Regions from separate parts of the Micromonospora sp. ATA51 genome, predicted to be linked through region 2. Evidence: riboswitches for the same ligand, from Rfam matches in the RefSeq annotation. Region 2 holds a riboswitch; each other region holds the start of a gene.
What was found. A riboswitch is a leader RNA that binds a small molecule or an ion and turns the genes downstream of it on or off. The one in region 2 is predicted to bind cyclic di-AMP.
Positions count from the first base shown of each region.

Region 1: it holds a riboswitch for cyclic di-AMP, as region 2 does, so the genes downstream of both, JNW87_RS10055 (NlpC/P60 family protein) here and JNW87_RS00940 (NlpC/P60 family protein) in region 2, are expected to answer to the same signal.
Region 3: it holds a riboswitch for cyclic di-AMP, as region 2 does, so the genes downstream of both, JNW87_RS25675 (hypothetical protein) here and JNW87_RS00940 (NlpC/P60 family protein) in region 2, are expected to answer to the same signal.

Region 1 covers NZ_JAEVHJ010000042.1:18,672-24,947, reverse strand. The annotation lists gene JNW87_RS10065 (C40 family peptidase) at 1-640, shown strand, start outside; gene JNW87_RS10060 (N-acetylmuramoyl-L-alanine amidase) at 704-2,578, opposite strand; cyclic di-AMP (ydaO/yuaA leader) riboswitch at 2,971-3,106, shown strand; gene JNW87_RS10055 (NlpC/P60 family protein) at 3,168-4,154, shown strand; gene dcd (dCTP deaminase) at 4,198-4,776, opposite strand; gene JNW87_RS10045 (pyridoxamine 5'-phosphate oxidase family protein) at 4,876-5,436, shown strand; partial or broken gene JNW87_RS10040 (zinc metalloprotease) at 5,514-6,276, opposite strand, start outside.
Region 2 covers NZ_JAEVHJ010000002.1:61,241-67,516, reverse strand. The annotation lists gene JNW87_RS00955 (VanZ family protein) at 42-746, shown strand; gene JNW87_RS00950 (response regulator transcription factor) at 805-1,521, shown strand; gene JNW87_RS00945 (HAMP domain-containing sensor histidine kinase) at 1,514-2,593, shown strand; gene JNW87_RS00940 (NlpC/P60 family protein) at 2,785-3,921, opposite strand; cyclic di-AMP (ydaO/yuaA leader) riboswitch at 3,923-4,073, opposite strand; gene JNW87_RS00935 (SDR family oxidoreductase) at 4,377-5,141, opposite strand; gene JNW87_RS00930 (helix-turn-helix transcriptional regulator) at 5,241-6,095, shown strand.
Region 3 covers NZ_JAEVHJ010000203.1:1,848-8,123, reverse strand. The annotation lists gene JNW87_RS25710 (hypothetical protein) at 1-312, opposite strand, end outside; gene JNW87_RS25705 (heavy-metal-associated domain-containing protein) at 348-557, opposite strand; gene JNW87_RS25700 (metal-sensitive transcriptional regulator) at 673-972, shown strand; gene JNW87_RS25695 (SHOCT domain-containing protein) at 882-1,091, shown strand; gene JNW87_RS25690 (DUF305 domain-containing protein) at 1,183-1,623, opposite strand; gene JNW87_RS40830 (hypothetical protein) at 1,635-1,820, opposite strand; gene JNW87_RS25685 (hypothetical protein) at 1,923-2,372, opposite strand; gene JNW87_RS25680 (YibE/F family protein) at 2,585-3,916, shown strand; cyclic di-AMP (ydaO/yuaA leader) riboswitch at 4,071-4,201, shown strand; gene JNW87_RS25675 (hypothetical protein) at 4,206-5,228, shown strand; gene JNW87_RS25670 (carbonic anhydrase) at 5,312-5,977, opposite strand; gene JNW87_RS25665 (MarR family winged helix-turn-helix transcriptional regulator) at 6,207-6,276, shown strand, end outside.

The DNA.
Region 1 (6,276 bases), on a different contig from region 2:
CGGCGCCCTGCTGGTCGACGCCAAGCCGGGGACGCTCGCCGAGCAGCTCACCATCCTCGACCGGCTCGCCACGCAGGAGCGCAAGCAGATCGCCGGCGTGCTCGCCATCCGCGACAAGTACAAGGCGCAGAAGGCGAAGCTGGACGCGCTGATCGCCACCCAGATCAAGCAGCGCGACGAGCTGGCGGCGAAGAAGAAGCAGATCGACGCCGAGATCAAGCGCCTCACCGCCGCGCTGCCGAAGACCACGGTGAAGGTCACCGGCTGCCCGACCATCAACGGTGTGGTCAGCAGCGCCGCGCAGACCGCCATCCGGGTCGCCTGCCAGCAGGTCGGTGACCCGTACGTCTGGGGCGCCACCGGCCCGAACTCGTTCGACTGCTCCGGCCTGACCCAGTACGCCTACAAGGCGGCGGGCATCTCCCTGACCCACTTCACCGGCGCCCAGTGGAGCGAGGGCCGGGCGGTCTCCCGCTCCGACGCCCGCCCCGGTGACCTGGTGTTCTTCTACAGCGACCTGCACCACGTCGGCCTGTACCTCGGCAACGGCCTGATGGTGCACGCGCCACGGACCGGCAAGCCGGTCCAGGTGAGCCAGGTCAACTACATGCCGGTGGCCGGCTACCGCCGAGTCACCTGATCCGATCCGACGACAAGGCCCCCGGTCGAGCTGACCGGGGGCCTTCGTCGTCGGATGCGGTGGCTACTGCGGCGCGCCCACCGCGGCCGGCAGGATCAGCACGTCGTCCAGGTTCGCGAACATCACCCGGTGGCCGAACTGGATCTGCACGTACTGGTTCTCGCCCCGGACCACCGTCCGGTCGCCGGGGGCGGAGCCGTCGAACGAGACCGCCCGGTAGTACTCGCCCGGGAGGACGCCGCCGAGCGCGTACCGCTGGCCCGCCGCGAAGGTGTACTGCAGCGGCGAGATGCCCTGGTACGGGATGGTGGCCGGGTAGGCGGCCCGCTCGGGGTAGGCCCGCCCGTACACCGGGATCGTGGTCTTGCCCGGCTTGGGCGTCACCACGAAGCCCTGCGCCCACTTCGCGGTGGGCGCGGCGGACGGGTTGAAGAACCAGGCCTTCTGGCCGAGGTACCAGATCGCGGTCCAGTCACCCTGGACGTCCGCGAGGGCGTACGTCTGGCCGGCCGAGGCTCGGGCGCCGTGGTCGGAGATGTACATGGTGTCCGGGGTGCCGTTCGGCCGCAGGCCACGGTCGTTGACCAGCGGGGCGAGCTCGCTCGGCCCGGTGCGCAGCACGACCGAGGAGGAGCCGCGCAGCGGGCACGGCGCGGCGGGCGGCGTCGGCTTCGGCACGCCCGGCGGCTGCTGGTTGCAGCCGATGAACGCCGGCTGGTTGCTGGCGTAGTCCGGGTCGATGGTGACCAGGCCGGTGTGCGGGGTGCCGGTGCCCTGGAACGGCGCCTTCATCAGGTCGAAGTAGTGCGACCAGTCCCAGTACGGTCCCGGGTCCCAGTGCATGCCGGCCACGGTCCCGGCGGTGGTGCCGGGGACGTTGTCGTGGCCGAGGATGTGCTGCCGGTCCAGCGGGATCTGGAACCGCAGCGCCAGGTGCCGGACCAGCTTGGCCGAGGTCCGGTACATCGCCTCGGTGTACCAGGTGCCGTGGCCGGCGAAGCCCTCGTGCTCGATGCCGATGGACTTGGCGTTGACGTACCAGTTGCCGGCGTGCCAGCCGACGTCCTTCGCCTTGATGTGCTGGGCGACGTAGCCGTCCACCGAGCGCAGCGTGTAGTGCCAGCCCAGGTAGGTCTTGTCCTTGACCAGGTTCACGCTCGGGCCGAAGTAGCCCTCGGTGTCGTGGATGACGATGTACTCGATCTTCTGCTGCGCCGGCCGGTTGCCGAGGTCGTGGTTGCCGTAGGTCACCTCGCCGGTCTTCGGGACGACGTACTCCGCGTACGGCGCGGGGATCCACTCGCAGGCGAGGCGGACCGGGCACTCCAGGCCGTCCGGGCGCTCCGCGCGGCGCAGCCCGAGCCGGTGCAGCCCGGACTCGTCGGGGGTCACCTGGCGCGCGGTGAGGGTCACCCGCTGGCCGTCGTCGGTGGTCCGGCTGGCCCCGATGCTGATCTGGTCGTACACCTCGTCGGCGAAGGCCGCCGCCGCGTCCTCGGTGTCCGCGCCGGAGTACCGGGCCACCGCGCCGTACCAGGCCGCCGGGTCGCTGTCGGCGCCGACCGGCGCGGCCAGTTCCTTCTGGTACGACGCGAGCAGCGCCGCCCCGCCGCGGATGTTGGCGGTGGCGTCGGTGCGCAGCGTCTCCTCGGCCACGCCGGTGAGCGCGGCGGCGGCGTCGAGGGTCTGCAGGGACGCCTGCGGCAGGTCGTCGCCGGTCGCCTCGGCGGCGGCCGACGTGTCGACCACCAGCGGCCGGGCGTCGTCGCCCCGGGGGTCCTCGTTCTCGTCGACGTGTGAGCTGCCGGGGGTCGAGGCGACCTGTTCGGCGTCGGTCAGGTGCATCGGCCCGTAGCCGCCGCTGGTGCTCGGCTGGCCGGGGTGGGTGTCCCAGCGGGACTCCAGGTACGACACGCCGAGCAGGACGCTCTCCGGCACGCCGTACTCGGCCGCCGCGGCGGCGTACTGCTGCTGGCGGTCGGCGACCCGGCGGCCAGGGGCTCGGCGGCGACGGGTCCGGTGCTGAGAAGGGCGGTCGCCGCAGCCACGGCGGTGGCGAGCAGAACTCGTCTGCTCGGCGGCAAGGGTGGACGGAGCATCGAACCTCCAGGTCGGGCGGAAGTCACTGCGTGCTCACCCTCACCCCACCCATGGCGTTGGGTCAATACCTTTCCCCACAGTGATGTTGAGTGAAGGAAACCTTCACCAGCGCGGCCCATGCGAATTCGGGTACGGAGTGTCACGGCGCCCCGGGTTGCGGATTGATAACGGCGCTCTCTACTCTGGTCAATCGTCGACCGGAATGTGCATCGCCCAACCCGGGTGGTGACGGTCCGACACCGCCGAGTCGCCTCCGGGCGAGCCGGGGACCCAGTTACCTGGGGTGAATCCGCAGCACTGCGGTAGGGCGGCTCCCTTCCCGTCCGAACCCGTCAGCTAACCCGGTAGGCGGCCAGCGAAGAAGGAGTCAGGAAGCCCGGTGGCACACCATGCCCCGCGGCGACCGTCGGTCCGGTCGAACGACCGGATGACGGCTGCGCCGCGTCCACGCTGGTCCCGCTTCACCACCGCCCTCGCCGCCCTGGCCGGTACCGCCGTCATCCTGACCGGCGGCGCCACGGCGGCTCACGCCGACCCGTCGGTCGCCGAGATCGAGCGCCAGATCGACCAGGACTGGAACAAGCTCGAACCGATCATCGAGCAGCACAACGCCACCCGTCAGGACCTCGCCGCCAAGCGGAAGCAGGCCGAGGCCCTGGCCAAGCAGATCGCCCCGTTGCAGCTCCAGGTCGACCTCGCCATGGGTCAGGTCGGCGGCCTCGCCGCCGACGCCTACAAGGGCGACAACCTGTCGACGGTGAACGCGCTACTGGGCAGCCGGTCGCCGAGCGACGTGGTCACGAGCCTCGAACTGCTCGACCGCTTCGCCCACCGCCAGCAGCAGCAGGTACGCAACGTCGTCGAACTCCGCGACGAGCTGGCCGCCAAGAAGAAGCCGCTCGACGAGATGGTCGCCCAGCTGACCCGGACCGAGGCCCAGCTCGCGGCGAAGAAGAAGCAGATCAACGCCGAGATCGCCAAGCTGGACAAGCTCCGCCTCAAGATCTACGGCAGCGGTGGCGGCGGCCCGCTGCGGCCCGCGCCCTGCCCGTCCGGCTACCCGGGCGGCCCCGCCGGGGTCGCGGTCAAGTTCGCCTGCGCCCAGATCGGCAAGATCTACGTCTGGGGCGCCGCCGGCCCGGACCACTACGACTGCTCCGGCCTGACCATGGCCGCCTGGGCCAAGGCCGGCGTCTCGCTGCCGCACAACGCCCGGCAGCAGCACGACGTCACCCGCCGGATCAGCCGGAGCGAGCTACGCGCCGGTGACCTGGTCTTCTACTACAGCGACCTGCACCACGTCGGCATGTACGTCGGCGGCGGCTGGGTGGTGCACGCCTCCCAGTCCGGCAAGCCGATCACGATGAAACGCGTCGACGACGGCCAGATCAACAGCTACGGCCGACCGGGCTGATCCACCGGCAGGGGCTCTCGCGTGGCGGGGGCCTCTTCCGCGATCAGCGGGTCGGCCAGGTGCGCCAGTTCTGCCAGGACCGGCTCGGCGTCGGACCGCGCTGCCCCTGGTAGCGCGAGCCGTAGACGGCCGAGCCGTACGGGTGCTCGGCCGGCGAGGAGAGCCGGAAGATGCAGAGCTGCCCGATCTTCATCCCGGGCCAGAGGGTGATCGGCAGGTTCGCCACGTTGGAGAGCTCCAGCGTGACGTGGCCGGAGAAGCCCGGGTCGATGAAGCCGGCGGTGGAGTGGGTGAGCAGCCCGAGCCGGCCCAGTGAGCTCTTCCCTTCGAGGCGGCCGGCGAGCTGGTCGCCCAGCGAGATCACCTCCAGCGTCGAGGCGAGCACGAACTCACCCGGGTGCAGCACGAACGGCTCGCCCTCCGGCACCTCGACCATCGAGGTCAGGTCGTCCTGCTGGACCGACGGGTCGATGTGCGTGTAGAGGTGGTTGTTGAACACCCGGAAGAGCTTGTCCAGGCGTACGTCGATGCTGGACGGTTGCACCAGCGTGGGCTCGAACGGCTCCAGCGCGAGCGTGCCCGCCTTGATCTCGCTGACGAGGTCGCGGTCGGAGAGCAGCATCGGAACACCATAGCGAGCACGGCGCCGAGCGCCGTCACCGGAGCGGGTGACCTGCGTGTCGGGCTGCGCGTTCGTACGTGTGTTCGATAGAATGTCCGCATGGCTTCCTGGTCCGAATTCGCCGCCGACGAGCCGCGCCTCGCCGACGAGATCCGCCTTCTCATGCAGCAGTACGGGCCGGGCTTCGGCTATCTCGCCACGGTCCGCGCCGACGGCGGCCCCCGGGTCCACCCGGTCTCGCCGGTCATCACCGACGAGGGGCTCTTCTGCTTCGTCATCGACTCGCCGAAACGCCGTGACCTCGAACGCGACGGCCGTTACGCGCTGCATTCGTTCCCGCCCGAGGAGAGCGACGACGAGGCGTACGTGGCGGGCCGCGCCCGACCTGTCACCGACCAGGCCCGGGTGGCCCGGGTCGCCGAGATCGGCCGGGCCGCGCCACAGGTCGACTGGCGGCTGTTCGAGTTCACGATCGACGTCGCCATGCTCACCCGTCGCGGGCAGAGCGAGGCGACGAGCCGCGGCGGCGGGCAACCGGCCGTTGAGGTCTGGCTCGACCCGCGGGCGGCGCATCTGGCTGGCGACGCGGCGGGCGTACCCGATCAGCGGCCGGCCCGGCGCGGACGGCACGGCTTCGACACCCGCCGGACGGCGGCCTGACCCTGGCCGAGGCCCCGTGAATGCGGTGGTGCCGGCCCCGTCGTGAGACGGAGCCGGCACCGGCGTCTGCTGGGGTGTTACGCCGCGCGGTAGGCGTTCCACGCGGTCAGCATGCGGCTCGCCTGGCCAGGGGTGAACTGGTACATGCACGAGTCGTAGGTGTAGTCCATGAAGTTGGTGATCGGGTCCAGGCCGGCCGTGGCGCAGGTGTCCCGCCCGGTCGGGCACTGGAACGCCGGCGACGACTCCGCCGGGGTGTCGCTGACGCTGTCACCCGAGCCGGAGCACCCGCCCTGGAAGGTGTGGTAGAGGTTCAGCCAGTGGCCGACCTCGTGGGTGCCGGTGTCGCCCTGGTTGTAGTTGGTAGCGGTGCCACCCGGCAGCGACTCGCTCAGCGCGACCACGCCGTCCATGCTGTCCAGCTTGCGTTTCGGGAAGGTCGCCCAGCCCAGCAGGTCGTCGCTGAGCTCGCCCAGGTAGAGGTTCAGCGTGTTCTTGCCGCCCTCGCGCAGCGAGGTCTTCATCTGCCGCTCGGCGGAGGAGCCCTGCACGATCGGGTACCAGGCGGCGTTGGTCACGTGGTGGACCTTCTGCAACTGGAAGCCGAACGCGGTGGGCGCACCCCCGGTGGCACCGTTGTAGGCCTGGTTGAGCACGTCGATCTGGGCGGTGACCAGCGAGTCCGGGATGTTGCCGCCGGCCCGGGTGGTGTCCCGCTGGATGACGTGCACGACGACGGGGATGGTGACCGTGGCCAGGGTGGTGGCGCGGCGCCGGCGCGGAAGTTGGCCCGCTCGCGCAGCGCGGCGGCGAGGTCGGCCTCGCGGTCACGGACCTGCT
Region 2 (6,276 bases):
CGCATACGCCACCGCAACGGCCCTCCGTTTCCAATGGGAACATGAACCACAGCGCATCCCTGTCAGCACCGCCTCGCCGCACGCGCAGGATCGTGCTTGTCAGCTTGGCGATCCTGGGCGTGGCGAGCGTGGCGTTCGCCGTGCGGCGGCCGCTCATGATGTCCGCTCCGAGGTGCATGGCCGGGCGGTGGCACGGCTGCTTCGATACGTTCAACGGTGTGCTGCTCATGATGCTGGTCGCGGTGCCGTTGGCCGCTCTGGTGGTATGGGCTCTGGCGCGCCGTCGGCGTGCCGCTGGCGTCACATCGGCGTGGCGGATGTCGCTGGCCGAGGTGGGCATGGTCCACGGGACGGTGCCGTTCGTGTGGATGACCATGATGCCGGGCCTTGGGGCCGGCATCGTCCCCGGCCGGGTGAGTCTGGTCCCGCTGCGGGACCTGGTCACGATGGGGCCGGTCGGGATCGTCGGCAACCTGCTGATCTTCGCGGCGCTGGGGTTCTTCGCTCCGATGCGGTTCGCGGCGCTGGCGTCCGTGCCGCGGATCCTGGCGTTCGGGGCAGGCTGTTCGGTCCTGGTCGAAACCGCGCAGTACGTCCTGCGGCTGGACCGGGTGTCCTCCGTGGATGACGTACTGGTCAACGCCGCCGGCGCCGTGCTGGCCGCGCTGGCGTCGCGCCACTGGTGGCGCACTACGGCGGAGGTGCCGTCGGACCAGCCTCGCCCCGCGCCGGCATCGGCAGGCTGAGGCGCGTGTCCGGTATGCACCCGTCGGCGATAGTTTGTGCTGACAATAGGCTTCAGGCATGCGCGTACTGATCGTGGAGGACGAGCCCTACCTGGCCGAAGCGGTTCGTGACGGTCTGCGGCTGGAGGCGATTGCCGCCGACATCGCCGGCGACGGCGACTGCGCCCTGGAACTGCTCAGCGTCAACTCCTACGACCTCGCGGTCCTCGACCGCGACATCCCCGGCCCCTCCGGCGACGAGGTCGCCCGGCGCATCGTCGCCTCCGGCAGCGGCATCCCGATCCTCATGCTCACCGCTGCCGACCGGATCGACGACAAGGCTTCCGGGTTCGAGCTCGGCGCCGACGACTACCTCACCAAACCGTTCGAGCTGCGGGAGCTCGTCCTGCGGCTGAGGGCGCTCGACCGCAGACGCGCGTACGCCCGGCCCCCGGTCCGCGAGATCGCGGGCCTGCGGCTCGACCCCTTCCGTCGGGAGGTCTTCCGCGACGGACGCTACGTCGCGCTCACCCGCAAACAGTTCGCCGTGCTGGAAGTCCTCGTCGCCGCCGAGGGCGGGGTCGTCAGCGCCGAGGAGCTGCTGGAACGGGCCTGGGACGAGAACGCCAACCCCCTCACCAACGCCGTGCGCATCACCGTCTCCGCACTGCGCAAACGGCTCGGCGAACCATGGATCATCGCCACCGTTCCCGGCGTCGGCTACCGGATCGACACGGGTATGAACACGATCGCCCCTGGCAGGGACACCACCGCCCCCGGCAGTACGCATGCATAGACGCCCAGGGCTCAGCGCCCGACTGAAACTCACCCTCAGCTACGCCGGGTTCCTCGCCGTCGCCGGCGCCCTCCTGCTGGCCGTGGTGTGGGGGTTCCTGCTGCGCTACGTACCCGACACCTCCCAGGGCCTTCTCGGGATCTCGCCCAACCGCTACCTCCTTGTGCACACCTTCGCCCCCGCCGCGGCCGTAGCGATGGTCTTCCTGCTCATGTTCGGGCTCGTCGGGGGATGGACCCTCGCCGGCCGGATGCTCGCACCACTCACACAGATCACGGATGCGGCACGGATGGCCGGGAGGGGGTCGCTGTCCCACCGGATCCGTATGAAGGGCCGCCAGGACGAATTCCGTGAACTCTCCGACGCGTTCGACTCGATGCTCGAACAACTCGAGTCCCACGTCGCCGAGAAGCAGAGGTTCGCCGCGAACGCCTCCCACGAACTGCGCACCCCGCTGGCGATCTCGCGGACGCTCCTGGACGTCGCCCGCCAGGACCCCACGCGAGTCCGGGGCGAACTCATCGAACGCCTGCACGTCGTCAACAAGCGGGCGATCGACCTCACCGAGGCCCTCCTGCTGCTCAGCCGCGGCGACCGCGGAAACTTCACCCGCGAGAGCGTCGACCTCTCCCTCATCGCCGAAGAAGCCGCCGAAACGCTGCTTCCCCTCGCCGAACAGCGCCGGATCACGCTGGACGTCACCGGCGGGGCGGCCCAGACCAGCGGCTCCGCCGAGCTCCTGTTGCGGATGGTGACCAACCTCGTCCAGAACGCCGTCGTCCACAACCTCCCCGCTGACGGCACCGTGACGGTCCACACCGAGGCGCACGGCGACACGAGCGTGCTGCAGGTCGAGAACACGGGTCGTCGGCTCCCACCAGAACTGATACCGACCCTCACCGAACCCTTCCAGCGCGGAACGGAACGCGTACACACCGACGAACACGCCGGCGTCGGCCTCGGCCTGGCCATCGTGCACAGCATCGTCCGCGCCCACGACGGGACCCTCGACCTCGTCCCCAGCCCCGTCGGCGGTCTCCTCGTCACGGTCCGGCTGCCCGGCACGCCGTAGGCATCGTCCCCGAGCGGGGCCCCGTTCAGCCTGGCGCCGTTCTTGGCGATCAGGCCGGGCGCCAGCACCGACCTCCAGAGTGACGCCCCGGAGCCGGAGCACCGCCAGCGGGCTCGTTGCCCACATCCGCGGCGGCATGATCTTGAGAAAGCGTCATCGAGGTTGAGAACCTACAGCTCGGGACCGGACGGTCAGCCGGGGCGGCGAGCACCGCTGTACGGCATATCCGCCAGCTGGGCCATTCGGACCACGTCCCCGGTATGCGGGGCGTGGACGATCAGTCCGTTGCCGACGTAGATGCCCACGTGATGGTGATCGGAGTAGAAGAAGACGAGGTCACCCGTGCGAAGGTTTGCTCTGCTCACCGCCACACCTGCGGTCCATTGAGAACCTGTGTAATGGGTCAGCTGCACCCCGGCGGAGGCCCACGCGTACTGGGTCAGGCCGGAGCAGTCGAACGAGTCGGGACCGTCGGCCGCCCACACGTACGGCTCGCCGATCTGATTGCACGCGGTTTTCGCCGCGACGCCGCCGCTTCCCGTGATGGGGACGGCGGGACACTTCCCACCGATGAACAGCGAACTGGTCGACGTGATGGGTGAGCTGCTGCTCGCGGTGGCGGCTGTCTGCGCGGCGGCTGCGGCTCTGGCCGCCGCGGCGTCCGCGGCCGCCTTGGCCGTTGCGGTCGCCTCCGCGGCGGCGACCTGTCTGTGTAGCGCATCCAGCCGCTTGATCTCGGCGTCGATGGCCTTCTTGCGAGCCGCCAGCTGGGCCTGCTGGCGCTGCTGTATCGCGATCAGCGCGTCAACCTTCTCCTTGTCGGCGTCGTAGCTCGCCTGCTGGGCCGACAGCCGGGTGATCTGTCGCTGCTCCGAATTTGCCACCTGATTCACGAGCGCGAGCTGATCCCCCAACGCGATCGGCGGCGAGCCGCGGGACAGCAGGGCGTTGAATGTGGAAAGCGATTTTTCCTGCTTGTAGTACCCCGTCACAATCTCCTGGACCCGGGTCCTGCTGATCTCCACCGACTTGCCGAGCGGCTCGATCCTCCGGCTCAGTTCGGCCGACCTCCGCTGGTCCACGGCCAGTTCCGACCGGACCTTGTTGTACTGCTCGATGACGGGTTCGAGCTTTTGCCACGCCGCATCGATCTGCTGCTGCACATCGGCGGCCGACGGTGCGGCGTGGGCGGGGGCCGCTGGCCCGACGGCCACCATGGCCGCCGCCGCGACGGCGAGGATTCTGGTGAACAGACGCGATCCGGCGGGCCGGGTGCGCACGGGTGGCAACGGCTTCGGCTCCTTCCACTCGAGGCCGACGCACCCCACGTGCACCGACCTCGACCGCCTGCCGGGTTAGCTGACGGGTTCGGGCGTGGAAGGCGCCCTACCGCTGATGCGGATTCACCCCGAAACCTGCGGTGGTTCCCCGGCTCGCCTGGCGACGCCAGTGACGTCCAGCGACTCGGCGGTGGCCGTCCCGGGGCACTCCAGGTGGAGACCGACATCCGGAACGGACGCTGACCAACATTAGTGAGGACGGCCCGGAGAAATCAACGAGCCGGTGACGCCAATTCCCTGCGCTGTCAAGCGGGCACATTGGGTGCCGGAATTGTGCGTACGTAAGACTCCGCTAATCGGATTCTTAATCTTTCCTAATCTTGGCCTTCAACCTGCGCGCTATTTTTCTTCGGCAACCCTCAGGTGACGCTTGACCGTTTCCCGACGTCATGGCGGCTCCATGGTCCCGTAAGCGAGCCACCCGCCGCCGGGGCCGGCCGAGACTACTTCCCGTGGGGGTCGGACGCGTTGAGCGTCGCGACGACCTGGTCGTAGTCGCCGCGCGCCTCGCCGTAGCGGAGGAACTTCACCCGCTCGACCTGGATCTCCTTCGCGTCGGGCTGCGACTCGAGCAGCGCGACGACCTCCGCCACGAACTCGTCCAGCGGCACCCCGTACTCGCTGGTCTCCTGCCCGGGCAGCAGCGCGGTGCGGACGGCCGGCGGTTCGAGCTCCACGATCTTCACGGTCGTGTCCGCGAGCTGCAGCCGGATCGACTCGCTGAGCATGTGGATCGCGGCCTTCGACGCGTTGTAGCTCGGGGTGACCTTGAGCGGCGCGAACGCGAGGCCCGAGGAGACGGTGACGATGGTGGCGTCCGGCTGCGCCTGCAGGTGCTCGATGAACGCGGCGATGAGGCGGATCGGGCCGAGCACGTTGGTCGTCAGCACCGCCTCGGCCGAGGCGAGGAACGATTCCGGCTTGTGCCAGTCCTCGATGCGCATGATGCCGGCCATCGTGACGAGGACATTCAGGTCCGGGTGCTTCGCCAGCACCTCCTTCGCGGCGGCGTCGATGCTCGCGGCGCTCGTCGTGTCGATCGCCACGGTGTCGATGTCGGGTTGCTCCGCGGCGATCTGCTCGAGCAGGTCGGTGCGCCGACCGCCGACGATGACCGTGTTGCCCTTGGCCCGCAGCTCGAGCGCCAGGGCGAGACCGATCCCGCTCGTGGAGCCGGGGATGAAGATGGTGTTTCCGGAGATGTTCATGCACCGAGCTTCGCCGTCGTCCCGGGTTCGGGGCAGAGACCGGTCATCGGGGGATCCGCAATCCCTGGTTCGCGCCCGCCGCAGCCGGATACTGGGATCATGGATCGTGCAGCACTGGCCGATTTCCTGCGCCGCCGCCGCGAGGCGCTGCAGCCCGGGGACGTCGGGCTGGCTGCGGGCGCGCGCCGGCGTGCACCGGGCCTGCGCCGTGAGGAGGTCGCTGCCCTCGCCGCGATGTCGACCGACTACTACACCCGGCTCGAACAGCAGCGCGGCCCGCAGCCGAGCGCGCAGATGCTCGCGTCGCTCGCCCGGGCGCTGCGGCTGACGAAGGACGAACGCGACTACCTGTTCCGGGTGGCGGGGCACAACGCCCCGGCAGTCGTGTCCGCGGCGACGCACGTCGCCCCGGCGCTGCTGCGCGTGCTGGACCGGCTCGACGACACCCCGGCGCTCATCCTGTCCAACCTCGGCGAGACGCTCGTGCAGAACCGGATGGCCGCAGCCCTGCTCGGCGACAAGTCGGGCTACACGGGCCTCGCCCGCAGCGAGATCTACCGGTGGTTCACGGCTCCCGCGGAGCGGCTGCGCTACCCCGAGGAGGACCGCGACCGGCAGAGCCGCGCCCAGGTCGCCAACCTGCGTGCCGCGTACGGATCGATGGGCCCGCAGTCGCGGGCCGGTGAGCTGGTGCGGGCGCTGCAGAAGGCGAGCCCGGAGTTCGCCGAGCTGTGGGAACGGCACGAGGTCGCCAAGCGCTTCGCGGACCACAAGACGCTCATCCATCCCCAGCTCGGTGCGATCGAACTCGACTGCCAGGCGCTGTTCACCGAGGACCAGTCCCAGGCACTGCTCGTGCTCACCGCGTCCCCGCGCAGCGAGGGCTGCGAGAAGCTGCAGCTGCTCGCCGTGCTGGGGCACGAGCGCTTCCCCGCCGACGCGACGCCCGGTTAGCCCTGCGGGAGAAATCCGCTACACCTGCAGACGAGGGCCGTCGGTGACGCGCTCGTCTACGTGGATGGCCCGTACCGCGGCGGGAACTGACCGCAGTAGCGGCCACGCTCCGCGGCTTTCCTGTCGGCCACCCACGTGAGGCGGATCAGCCGCCGTAGAGCCAGCGGGCAAGGTCCGGGTA
Region 3 (6,276 bases), on a different contig from region 2:
GTCGTGCGCCACGTCGTAGCGGGTGACCGGCGCGCCGTCCGGGCCGGTGATCCGGAAGGCGAACACGCCGGCCGGTGCGGTCACCGGCCGCATGGTGTAGCCGCGGTCGGAGACGAGCAGTCCGCCGGGCAGGTGGCTGGTGGTGGCGGTGCCGGTCGCGTGGTCACCGTCGGTGTGACCGGCGTCGGTGGCGTCGTGGCGGGTGGCGGCGGCGGGGGCGCCGGGGGCGGCCAGCTGGCCGACCCCGTACGTCGCGCCGAACACCGCCGCGAGGCCGAGGGCGAAGCCGCTCAGTTTCGTCGCCGTGTTCATCGTGATACCTCGGTTCCTTCGGGTCCGCGGACCCGTCACGCCCCGACGAGGTCGTAGCCGGCCTCGTCCACGGCGGCGCGGACGGTGTCCGGGTCCAACGGGCTCTCGCTGGTGACGGTGACCTGGCCGGAGGCCAGGTCGACCTGGACGTCGCTGACGCCCGGGATCGCGCCGACCTCGGCGCTGACCGAGCTGACGCAGTGCCCGCAGGTCATGCCCTGGACCTGGTAGGTGGTGGTGACCATCGCAACTCCCCTTCCGCCGTTCCCATGCTATCTCACGTTACCGGTACCCCCTTGGGGTATCCGGACCTGATCAGGACCGTACCATACCCCCGAGGGGTACGCTATCCTGGACGTCATGACCGCACCGACGACCCCGACCCGGGGCTACACCGCCAGCAAGGACCAACTGCTCGCGCGGCTCCGCCGCATCGAGGGCCAGGTCCGCGGCATCGAGAAGATGGTCGACGACGACCGGTACTGCATCGACGTGCTCACCCAGATCTCCGCCATCCAGGCCGCCCTCGACAAGGTGGCGCTCGGCCTGCTCGACGGACACGCCCGACACTGCATGCACGAGGGCGCCGCCGAGGGACGGGCCGACGAGATGGCCGGCGAGATGATGGCCGCCGTCGGCCGGCTGATGAAGCGCGGCTGATCGGCGGTCAACTGGGCGGGACCGCGCCCTCCCCGGCCCGGCGCATCCTCGACGAGCGGTACGCCCGCGGCGAGATCGACGAGGAGGAGTACCGCCGTCGTCGCGCCGGCCTGACGTGAACCGCCCGGCCCACCCCTGACGAGCGCGCTCCGGCCGGCCACGCCGGGCGCCCGGGCCGCAGGGGCGGACCGGACACCCGGCAGGTGGGACTCAGAGCCGGTCGAGGATCTTGTTCATGAGGTCGATCTCGCCCCGCTGGGCGGTGACGATCCGCTCAGCGAGCGCCCGGGCGTCCGGCTTGGCGCCGCTCGCGATCTCCTCCTGCGCCATGGTGATGGCGCCCTCGTGGTGGGCGATCATCATGGTCAGGAACTGCCGGTCGAAGTCGACCCCGGACGCCGCCTCGAGCTTCGCCAGGTCGGCGTCGGACATCATGCCGGGCATGCCGTGAGTCATCCCCGGCGTGCCGTGACCCGCGCTCGCCGACGGCGCCGGCGCGCCCCAGGCAGTGAGCCAGCCGTTCATGGTGGCGATCTCCGGCGCCTGGGCAGCCTTGATCTGCCCCGCCAGCTTCTTCACCTCCGGGTCGGCGGCCCGGCTGTCGGCCAGCTCGGCCATCTCCACGGCCTGCTGGTGATGCGGGATCATCATCCGGGCGAACATCACGTCGGCCTCGGCGAACGATGCCGAGCGCCCACGGTGGGCGTGCCGGCGCCGCCCATGCCCGGCATGTTGTGGCCGGAGCCGGACGTCGAGTGGTCGGCGTCGCCGCAGGCCGCCAGGGCGAGCGCGGCGAGAGCGGTCGCGCCGGCCAGGGCGGCACGACGCGCGATGGTACGAGTGAACACAGGAAAGACCTTTCGGTGTCGGAACGTACGCAGCGGACACGGGACGCGGGTCACCGGACGGCCACCCGCGTCGGGCGTCCTATCTGCGCAGCACCGACGCCGTCACCAGACGCAGTGCGAAGGGCCGGGGCGGCGGGGCCCGCGGTCCGCAGGCGGGTCGCGGCGATCCGCGGGCGGCCGTCCGACGGGCCGCGAACCGGCCCGCAGCAGCACGGCGACCAGCAGCGCCACGGCGAACGCGCCGAGCACCGCCAGGCAGACGCTCCACCCCGACCGGTCGTCCTTGGGACCGGTCAGCGGGAGCGCGCGGGCGTGGCAGCCGTCACCCGGGCAGTCGGCCACCGCCGCGGCGACGGTCGCGACCGCCTCGGCGAGGACCGCCGAAAGATCGAGGTGGTGCCCGGCGCGCTGCGTCTCGTGACCCGCCCGGTGCCCACCGGAGGCGTGCGCGCCGTGGCCGAGGGTGTGCATGGCGGCGAGCCCGACCAGCGTGCTGAGCAGCAGCAGGAGCCGGACCCACCGTCCGGGCGTCACCACCGCCTCCGTACGCACGGAGACCACGCTAACCTGCCGGGTCGTACCGGTCGGGAGGAATGGCCCGCTCCGCGCCGCGGAGCGCCGCCCGGCGGGACCGCCGGTCGGCCTGACTAGCATTCCCTGCGACGGCCCCGGCGACCGCCGCACCGGCGGACGCCTGTCCCGGCCCGGTGAACCGACCGGCCCGGTGACACGTACCTCGCCTGAGAACCGTTGGGAGACTCACCATGGGCGCCGACCACACCGGTCCAGCTCCGGCCGCCCCGCCGGGCGTACGACGGATCCTCGTCGCCACGGTGGTCCCGCTGTTCGTCCTCAGCGTGCTCGCCGCCCTGGTGCTCTGGCCCCGGGACACCCCGGCCCCGGAGCGCGCGGCCGACGTGCCGCGCTACCACGGCACGGTGACCCGGGTGGTCACCGAGCCGTGCCCGCCGGCGGCGGAGGTGCCGGAGGGCACCCCGGGTGGCTCCGCCGGGCCCTGCGGCACCGTCCGCGTGGCGGTCGAGCAGGGCCCGGACGCCGGCCGCCAGGTGGAGACCCCGATTCCCGTCGGCCCCGGCGCGCCCACCGTCGAGGTCGGCGACCGGATCGTCCTGGTGGAACTGGTGGACCCGGCCGACCCCGCGACGAAGAGCTACAACATCGCCGAGCACCAGCGGGGCAAGCCGCTGGTGTGGCTGGCGGCACTGTTCGCCGTCGCCATCGTCGCGTTCGGCCGCTGGCGGGGGCTGGCCGCGCTCGGCGGCCTGGTCGCGAGCTTCGCCATCCTGCTCGGCTTCGTGCTGCCGGGGATCGGCGCCGGCCAGCCACCGCTGCTGGTGGCGATCGTCGGCTCGGCGCTTATCATGTTCGTGGTGCTGTACCTGACCCACGGGATCACCGCGCAGACCTCGGTGGCGGTTCTCGGCACCCTCGGCAGCCTGGTGCTGACCGGTGTCCTCGGCACGCTCGCCACCGCCGCCACCCACCTGACCGGATTCGGCAGCGAGGACGCCACCACGCTGTCGATGTTCCAGCGGGACGTCGACCTGCACGGGCTGCTGCTGGCCGGCATCGTCATCGGCTCGCTGGGCGTGCTGGACGACGTGACGGTCACCCAGGCGGCCACCGTCACCGAGCTGGCGCACGCCAATCCGGGGCTGTCCCGGTTGCAGCTCTACCGCGCGGCCACCCGCGTCGGCCGCGCCCACATCGCCTCCACGGTCAACACCATCGTGCTGGCGTACGCGGGCGCCTCGCTGCCGCTCCTGCTCCTGCTCGTCGCCGACTCGCGGCCGGTGAGCGAGATCCTCACCAGCGAGTTCATGGCGCAGGAGATCGTTCGCAGCGCGGTGGCCACGATCGGCCTGATCGCCGCCGTACCCCTCACCACCGGCCTGGCGGCCGTGGTGACCACCGCCGGTCGGGGCGGCGCGGGGCAGCCCGCCGCGCCGGCGTCCCGTCCCCCCGCGGAGCCGGACGCCGCGCTGGCGGCGCTCAGCGCACCACGCAGCGGCGCGACCGGGGACGCCCACGGCGGCCGGACCGGACCGGGGAGGAGCACGGACACCGCATGGTGAAACTGCGCAGCGTGACCGCCCGCGCCAAACGCGATGCTGGTCACGGAGCTGGCCGTCGAATTACCGCTTTTAGTCGGCTTCCGGACGTAGATCCTCGGGAGGACTCTCGGGTAACCTCGCTGCCGGTCACCGCCGAAGGCGCGCAGCGGCGCCTGCGGTACCGCCGCCCAATCGCCGTACGGCGAACCGGGGAACCAGGTACATGGGGTGAATCCGCGCCAGCGGTAGGGGCCACTTCCGCCCCGAACCCGTCAGCTAACCCGGTCGGCGGTCGACGGAAGGGAACACTGTGACGGCACCCCTGCGCCGCTGGCTGACCCCCGTGGTGGCCGTGCTCACCGCGTTCACCATCGTCGCCGGCCCCGCGCCGGCGATCGCGGCGCCGACGACGCCCCCCACCCCCTCGGGGCACGAGGAGGACGCCGAGCCGAAGCTCATCACCGACGCCATCGAGGCCGCCAACCGCAACTACGTGCAGGCGAAGACCAAGCTGGCGAAGTCGAGGCAGCGCCAGCTCCAGCTCGCCTTGGAGGTACGCGCGGCGCAGCACCAGCTGGACGCCCTGCGCCCGCAGGTGTCCCAGATCGCGGCACAGTCGTACCGGACCGGCCGGATCGGCGCGGTGGCCATGCTGCTGGAGAGCAACGCCCCGGACTCGTTCGTCCGGCGGGCCGCCGCCCTGGACGAGCTGAACATGGTCAACGCGCAGAAGCTGGCCGAGGTCAACGCGGCGAAGAACCGCGCCGAACAGGCCAAGCTGGCGCTCGACGCCGAGGTGCGCGCCCAGCAGACGCTGACGAACGCGATGGCCCGGGAGAAAGTCGAGACGGAGAAGGCGCTCGCCCTGGTCGGCGGGAAGGGCTTCACCGGCGGCCTGGTCTCGGCCACCTCGCCGGTCGCCCGGATCGGCCCCGGCCGCACCGCCGACGGGGACTGGAAGCCGGAGTCGTGCAGCGAGAACGACCCCACCACCTCCGGCTGCATCACGCCGCGCACGCTGCACGCGTACAAGGAGGTGAGGCGGGCCGGCTTCAACCGCTTCGCCGGCTGCTACCGGTCCGGCGGGCCGTGGGAGCACCCGAAGGGCCGGGCCTGCGACTGGTCGCTGCAGAACAGCGGGTTCGCCCCCTGGCACAACAACGACACCCGGATGTACGGCAACAACGTCGCCGCATTCCTGATCCGCAACGCGGACCGGCTCGGCATCTACTACGTGATCTGGAACCGGCAGATCTGGTTCCCGGCGACCGGTTGGAAGTCCTACAGCGGGCCGTCCAACCACACCGACCACGTGCACATGTCGCTGCTCTGACCGACGACGTACCACGGCCGAGGGGCCGTCCCGCCGAACCGCGCGGGACGGCCCCTCGGTCGTCGTGTGCCGGTGGCGCGGCGTCAGCCGACGGCGGTGGGCGTGGGGTGCTCGACCTGGGCGGGCGGCCTGGTCGGCGCACCCGCCGGAACGGTGGCCACCGTCCGCACCTCGCCCGCGCCGAGCTGGTACGACATGCCGACCACCGCGCACCGCCCGGCGGCCACCGCACCGGCCAGGACGGGGGAGCTGGCCAGCAGCGCCTCGACGGTCTGCGCGATGTGGATGTCGACGATGCCGTCGATGTCCTCGACGCCCTCCGCCGCCGCCCGGCGCAGGCTGGGCACCACGGCATCGACCACCGCGCCGAGGTGCCCGGCGGGGGTCCTGCCGGTGGTGACCGCCTCCTTGGCGGCCTGCACCGCGCCGCAGGAGTCGTGCCCGAGCACCAGCACCAGCGGGGTGCCGAGCACCGTCAGGGCGTACTCGACGCTGCCGAGCACCTCGGGACCCGTCGTGTGGCCGGCGGTCCGGACCACGAAGAGGTCGCCCAGGCCGCGGTCGAAGATGATCTCGGCGGCGAGGCGGGAGTCGGAGCAGCCGACGATCACCGCGAAGGGGTGCTGGCCGTCGGCGACCGCCGCCCGGTGGCCGGCATCCTGGTTGGGGTGGCGCGGAACGCCCGTGACGAACCGCCGGTTCCCGGCGTGCAACTCGGCGAGTGCCTGCTCCGGAGTGGTCGGGGTCAATTCCCTCACCTCGTCCTCGCGCGAAACGACCTGGTCAGCCGGGCCGGCGGCGCAGGCGGCCTCGGCCCCAACCGTCACACGCAGCCGAAGGCACGTCAAGATTTACGTGATACGGATTTCATACGTTGACTGGGACTTGACCGCGGGACGAGTGCGGCCACCACGGCCGGGACCGCCCCGCCTCGCCGGGGCGAGGGCAGGGCCGGAAACGCGAACGAAGGGCCATACGATGACGCACATGGCGACGACAGCAGGCCAGAACGGGAGCAGCCGGAACTGGACATTCCTCACCAACCACG